3 regions of the Shewanella sp. YQ_9 genome follow, and region 1 is predicted to be linked to each of the others. Evidence: predicted binding sites of a transcription regulator. Region 1 holds the regulator's gene; each other region holds the start of a gene.
What was found. The regulator MetJ, encoded in region 1, represses methionine synthesis genes. The targets are predictions, from matches to a motif close to TAGACGTCTAGACGTCTA.
Positions count from the first base shown of each region.

Region 1 (2,273 bases):
CTGGGTTGCTTTACGGCTCGGTTATCGCCAGGATCTCAATGATCACACCGCCGATCTTTATTCACTCGGGACAGGGTTCGCCATAGGCAACAGTTTCCGGCTGGATCTCACCGGCATGTTTGGCAGCGATGACGCCATAGGCGGCGTACTGCAAACCAGCTATCACTTCTAAAACTAACCGTTGATGAGCGCCAGGCTTGATTTGATGGTCAGCAACAGGGCGCTCAACGCGCACAGCGCCAGCGTCAGGACTCGGGTCTTCTCTTTATCCACCCGGCCCACCAAGCGGCCAGCCACCAGAAAACCGAGAAATACCGAAGGCAGCAGCAACAGCGAAAGCCATAGGTGCCTCAGGGTCAAGAGGCCAAAACAGCCGAGAATAATCAAGGCTATCAATGAGCTGAAGATGAAGAAGGCCGACAGCGCTGCGCGGAACTGACTGGCATCCTTACCCGCCAGCAGTAGGGCCATCGGCGGTCCGCCTATGGCGGCCACGGTACCGAAGATCCCGGAAAATATCCCGGCGATAAACAGGCTGAGGCGGTTGATCTTGATGCTGTACTTTCTAAGGCTGAGGAATACGGCTACGGCCACAATCAGGGCTATGGTCAAGCCCAGAATAGGCTGCGGCGCCAGCAACAGCAGGGTGGCGCCAATCAGGCCGCCGGGGAGCCTCCCCAACAAGGCATATTGCAGGCCGTTGAATTCCAGGTGGCCACGCTCGCGTACCAGTGTCAGCAGGGCGATGGAAAACCCCATGGCGATAACAGGGGCAGGAACCAGTTCCGGATCGACGATATACAGCAAAGGTGTGGCTACCACGGCCAAGCCAAAGCCTATCAACGACTGGGTCAGGGCGCCGGTAAATATGATCAGGGACGCCAGTAGCAGGGTGACGGGATCTATCAGTGACAACATTCGCAAGCCCCAAAAAAGACAAGGATCGCACCGCGATCCTTGTTCAACTATAAGGTAATTCTGAGGGACAACACACTTACTCCATGTCTTCCCATTCTATGCCCATGGCATCCATCATGCGCTTGGCCTCTTCCGGGATGCTGTCGGGTTTGTCTTTGGACAAATCCCCATCGTTGGGCAGTGGCTGGCCGGTATAGGCATGCAGGAAGGCTTCGCACAGCAGTTCGCTGTTTGTGGCGTGCCGCAGGTTGTTTACCTGGCGCCGGGTGCGCTCATCGGTCAATACTTTCAGCACCTTCAACGGAATAGAGACAGTGATTTTTTTCACTTGCTCGTTCTTCTTGCCGTGTTCGGCATAAGGGCTGATGTATTCGCCATTCCATTCAGTCATTGATTCACCTGTGATCTCACTAATTCGCAGCAGATTTTAAACCCTTACAGGATACAGTCAAATGATTGCCTGCAAAATCTGTGCAATATGAACAGAAATCCATACATTTGGACGTCCAAACGTCTTGATGCCTATTGACGGCTGGATGGTCATTGGTTAGATTTAGACGTCCAGACATCTTTATGGTGTCGAACCTCAGCATTCAGGAGTCGATTATGACAGAGCGGCGATTAGCAACCACAGCGGTCCGGCAGGGCATCGAATCAGACAGCCAGCACGGGGCCGTGGTGCCACCCATCTATCTGTCGACCAACTATGCCTTTGATGGCCACACTCAGCCAAGAGCCTTTGATTACAGCCGCTCGGGTAATCCTACCCGCTCCATTCTGGGGGATGCCTTGGGGGAGCTGGAACAGGGCTGCAGTGCGGCAATCACAGCGACCGGCATGGCGGCCATTACTCTGGTGGTCAACCTGCTGGGGCCGGATGACCTCTTGTTGGTGCCCCATGACTGTTATGGCGGTAGCTATAGGCTGTTCACCAATCTGGCTGCCAAGGGCCAGTTTCGCTTGCAGGTTTTGGATCAAACCGACCCGCAAGCACTCGCCGCTGCCCTGGCGCAAAAGCCGCGCATGGTGTGGCTCGAGACGCCGTCCAATCCGCTGCTGCGGGTAGTGGATATTGCCGCTATTGCCGAGGCGGCCCACCAGCAGGGCGCATTGGTGGTGGTTGACAACACTTTTTTGTCGCCGGCGCTGCAACAGCCTTTGCTGTTGGGGGCCGATATAGTGGTGCACTCGACCACTAAATACATCAATGGCCACAGCGATGTGGTGGGCGGCGCCGTGATTGCCAAAGATCCTGAACTGGCAGAGCAGCTGCACTGGTGGTCCAACACGCTCGGGCTGAGCGGTGGCGCCTTCGACAGTTACCTGACCCTGCGTGGCCTGCGCACTCTGGCGCT
Region 1 covers NZ_JBICJO010000076.1:123,938-126,210, forward strand. The annotation lists gene ACF8D4_RS21200 (conjugal transfer protein TraF) at 1-172, shown strand, start outside; gene ACF8D4_RS21205 (sulfite exporter TauE/SafE family protein) at 175-918, opposite strand; gene metJ (met regulon transcriptional regulator MetJ) at 995-1,309, opposite strand; gene metB (cystathionine gamma-synthase) at 1,525-2,273, shown strand, end outside.

Region 2 (2,273 bases), on a different contig from region 1:
GGCGATTTCAGCATCACCCAGCGGCGCACCGTGGCAGTCGTGAGAACCTGACTTGTTGGGAGAACCGTAACCTATGATGGTCTTGCAGCAGATCAGCGATGGACGCGGATCGGCCTTGGCGGCTTCGATGGCAGCGTTGATAGCTTGCGGATCGTGACCGTCGACACCGGCAACCACGTGCCAGCCGTAGGCTTCAAAGCGCTTGGGGGTATCATCACTGAACCAGCCTTCAACATGACCGTCGATGGAGATACCGTTGTCATCCCAGAAGGCGATCAGTTTGCCAAGACCCAGAGTGCCGGCCAGAGAGCAGGCTTCGTGGGAGATACCTTCCATCAGACAGCCGTCACCCATGAAGACATAAGTGTGGTGATCGACAATATCGTGACCGTCACGGTTAAACTGAGCCGCCAGAGTCTTTTCCGCAATCGCCATACCTACGGCATTGGTGATGCCTTGGCCCAGAGGCCCTGTGGTGGTTTCGATGCCGGGAGCATAACCATATTCAGGGTGGCCCGGAGTACGTGAGTGCAGTTGACGGAACTGCTTGAGATCTTCAATGCCCAGATCATAACCCGCCAGATGCAGCAGTGAGTAATGCAGCATGGAACCATGGCCGTTTGACAGCACAAAGCGGTCGCGGTCAGCCCATTGAGGGTTCACAGGGTTGTGCTTGAGGTGATCCCGCCACAGGACTTCGGCGATATCTGCCATCCCCATGGGAGCACCGGGGTGGCCGGAATTGGCCTTTTGGACAGCGTCCATACTTAAAACACGGATAGCGTTAGCGAGTTCTTTACGGGAAGACATGCTCTCTCCTGCTTGATCTTAGAGGTCTTGGGCAAAATGGAGCCATATTTTCCCCTACCGGGCAGAAGGACGCAAATAAAATTCGCCCACCCACGGCGCCAAAAGCAGCCCAGGCTTTGCTTTGTGTTTACATTTGCGCCTCATTTGCGAAGCCTGCCGCTCACAAAGCTGTCAACTTGCCTGTCCGCTGATCGCTTTCAACGCAAATGCCAAGGCTGAATTGCCAGAGGAAAAGTCTAGATTCAGATACAGATGAATCTGATAAATTTCAGCAAAATAGCTGAAAATAGTAAAAAAAGATTTGAGTCATTTGAGCCGATTCCTGCGCCATGGCGCACAAATATTTGCGACAAGGGGTGTCATCCAAGTCGAATTCTACTAAAATGGCCGTCTAGATGTAGATGCTTCTACACGTTTGAATTCCACAGACGAGATTTTCCGAATTATGGCAAAACACTTGTTTACCTCTGAGTCGGTCTCAGAAGGACATCCAGATAAAATCGCCGATCAGATTTCTGATGCGGTACTCGACGCGATTCTGGCTCAGGATCCCAAGGCCCGTGTAGCCTGTGAAACCCTGGTCAAGACAGGTATGGTACTGGTAGCCGGTGAAGTCACCACCTCTGCCTGGGTCGATATTGAAGAACTGACCCGTAAAACCGTTCGCGAAATAGGTTATACCCACTCAGATATGGGCTTCGATGCCGACAGCTGTGCGGTACTGAACGCCATCGGTAAGCAGTCCCCCGATATCAACCAGGGTGTAGACCGTGCCGATCCCAAAGAACAGGGTGCCGGTGACCAGGGTCTGATGTTCGGTTACGCCAGCAATGAGACTGACGTGCTGATGCCGGCTCCTATCACTTATGCTCACCAGTTGGTTAAGCGCCAGTCCGAAGTACGCAAGAGCGGCGCTCTGCCTTGGCTGCGTCCCGACGCCAAGTCTCAGGTGACTTTCGCCTACGAAGACAACAAGATTGTCGGTATCGATGCCGTGGTACTTTCTACCCAGCATTGCGACAGCGTCAGTCAGGCGGATCTGGTGGAAGGCGTGATGGAAACCATCATTAAGCCGGTACTGCCTGCCCAGTGGCTGAATAAGGACACCAAGTACTTCATCAACCCAACCGGCCGTTTCGTTATCGGTGGCCCTATGGGTGACTGTGGTTTGACCGGTCGCAAGATCATCGTTGATACCTACGGCGGCATGGCCCGTCACGGTGGTGGCGCCTTCTCAGGTAAAGACCCATCCAAGGTTGACCGTAGCGCCGCTTACGCTGCCCGTTACGTTGCCAAGAACATAGTGGCTGCCGGTCTGGCGGATCGCTGTGAAATCCAGGTGTCTTACGCCATTGGTGTGGCCGAACCGACTTCCATCAGTGTGGAAACCTTCGGTACCGGCAAAGTCTCGCAAGAGCTGCTGATCCAATTGGTTCGTCAGCACTTCGATCTTCGCCCATACG
Region 2 covers NZ_JBICJO010000057.1:75,296-77,568, reverse strand. The annotation lists gene tkt (transketolase) at 1-810, opposite strand, end outside; gene metK (methionine adenosyltransferase) at 1,256-2,273, shown strand, end outside.
Region 2: metK (methionine adenosyltransferase) is a predicted target of MetJ. The motif match lies at 1,195-1,212, and genes of this name have one in related genera.

Region 3 (2,273 bases), on a different contig from region 1:
TGATGGACCCCAACCACTTTTTGGCGGTGGCGATAGATTACCTGCTGGAGCACAGACCCGATTGGCCGCAGACGCTGCAAATCGGCAAGACCTTGGTTTCCAGTGGCATGATAGACAAGATAGTTGCCTCACACGGTCGCAAGCTTTGTGAAGTGCCGGTTGGTTTCAAGTGGTTTGTCAGTGGTTTGAGTGAAGCCAGCCTGGCTTTTGGCGGCGAAGAAAGCGCCGGCGCCGCCTTCCTTCGACGTGACGGCACTACCTGGTGCACGGACAAAGACGGTTTTATTCTCGGGCTGCTGGCCGCTGAAATCCTCGCCGTTACCGGCAAAAACCCAGCCGAGCGTTATGCAGAACTGGCTGCGATACACGGTCATTGCTTCTACAAACGGATAGACAGCCCCATTAATGCCAAGCAAAAGGCGCGTTTTGCCACCCTCAATGCAGATACCCTGGGGGCAGAGACTTTGGCCGGAGACAAGATTGAGGCGGTACTGACCAAGGCCCCCGGCAATGATGGTGCCATTGGCGGTATTAAGGTGCTAACCGACAACGGCTGGTTTGCCGCCAGACCTTCAGGTACTGAGGCACTCTATAAAATTTACGCCGAAAGCTTTGTCAGCGAGCAGCATCTGCAGCAGATACTGGAACAGGCGAGAGCTCTGATAACCAGCGCCCTAAAAGGTAAGCCGAACTGAGCTTAAAAGATTGCCAATTCAGTAAAAAAGCGCAGCCGTGAACACAGTTGCGCTTTTTTATTCCCGGGGGTCAATATTCAAGATGGCAACTGGGCAGGTTATTCTTCTGGATATAATCCTGATGATATTCTTCCGCACGATGAAACTGTTTCACTGGAACAATTTCCGTCACTATGTGCCGCTGACCCCACTTACCACTACGAGCCAACGCCAGTTTTGAGGCCTCAGCCTGCTCCTTCTGCTCTTTGTTATGAAAAAAAATCACGCTCCGATACTGGGTGCCGATATCACCACCTTGGCGATTGAGACTGGTGGGGTTGTGATTACTCCAGAAAACTTGCAGCAGCTCGGTAAATGAAACCTGGGCTTCATCGAACTCCACCTGAACCACTTCGGCATGGCCGCTGTTTCCCTGTTTTACCTCTTCATAGCGTTTGATTCTATCATCACCGCCCATATAACCACTGGTGGCGTTTAATACCCCGGGCACTTGACGAAAGAAATACTCCACCCCCCAAAAACAACCGCCACCGAATGTTGCTACCGCCATTGAATTTACCTCTAGATGTCCAGATGGCCAAAATTATGCGTGATAAGTTTTTCCGGCGCAAGTGGTGTATTTGTCGGAGTGGCTTTTTTGCTCCTTAGTTAGATAAGAACTATCTGAAACCAGTTCGCGAGCCTGGCATTGGATAGCTTTAGTCACATCGCCAACTTAATAAGCTGTGGTACTATGAAACCTTGCTCTCTGGCGCTGGTCTCAACAAGCAAACGCATTGCAACAAGTTCCCAGGAGACAGCGTTAATGGAAACAACAGCCAAATCGGCAATAAGAAGGAGTATTTCGTGTTACAAGCCCTGAAGGATAATCCTGACTTCCTGTCATTGACTCTGAATAACCCCAATTCATTGGAGAGTATTAGTGGCACGCTTGGCGACCACACCCGGATAGCGATTTGGGACACAGGAGTCTTGCTGTTTGAACCTCTGGACAACCAGAGTGATAAAGATATCGTGCTGTCATCCGGGGTACACGGCAATGAAACTGCACCTATCGAACTGTGTAATGGCATTATCAAGTCGCTGTTAAAGCAAGAAATACGGGTAGGGCAGCGAGTACTGTTCATGTTCGGTAACCCGGCGGCAATTAACCGTGGCACTCGTATTGTCGATGAAAACCTCAACCGGCTGTTCAGTGGCGAGCATTCAAATCCCCCCGGGCTGGTGAACCCGGAGCGGATCCGCGCCAAGAAGCTGGAAACTTATGTCACACGTTTCTTCGAAGACGCACCACAAGGGGCAAGACAGAGGATCCATTACGATCTGCACACCGCCATTCGGGGCTCCAAGCATGAAAAGTTTGCCATCTATCCCTATCGACCGGGTAAGGCTTACAGCCGTGAACAATTGATGTTTCTGGAGGCGGCCGGAGTCGATACCGTGTTGCTGCATCACGAACCCACAACCACTTTCAGCTATTTCTCGTCAAATCAGTTTGGCGCCGATGCCTTTACCATTGAGCTTGGCAAGGTTTACCCCATGGGACAAAACGATATGACACGTTTTATCGCCACCCGG
Region 3 covers NZ_JBICJO010000027.1:94,869-97,141, reverse strand. The annotation lists gene pgm (phosphoglucomutase (alpha-D-glucose-1,6-bisphosphate-dependent)) at 1-695, shown strand, start outside; gene msrA (peptide-methionine (S)-S-oxide reductase MsrA) at 766-1,245, opposite strand; gene astE (succinylglutamate desuccinylase) at 1,542-2,273, shown strand, end outside.
Region 3: msrA (peptide-methionine (S)-S-oxide reductase MsrA) is a predicted target of MetJ. The motif match lies at 1,250-1,267, and genes of this name have one in related genera.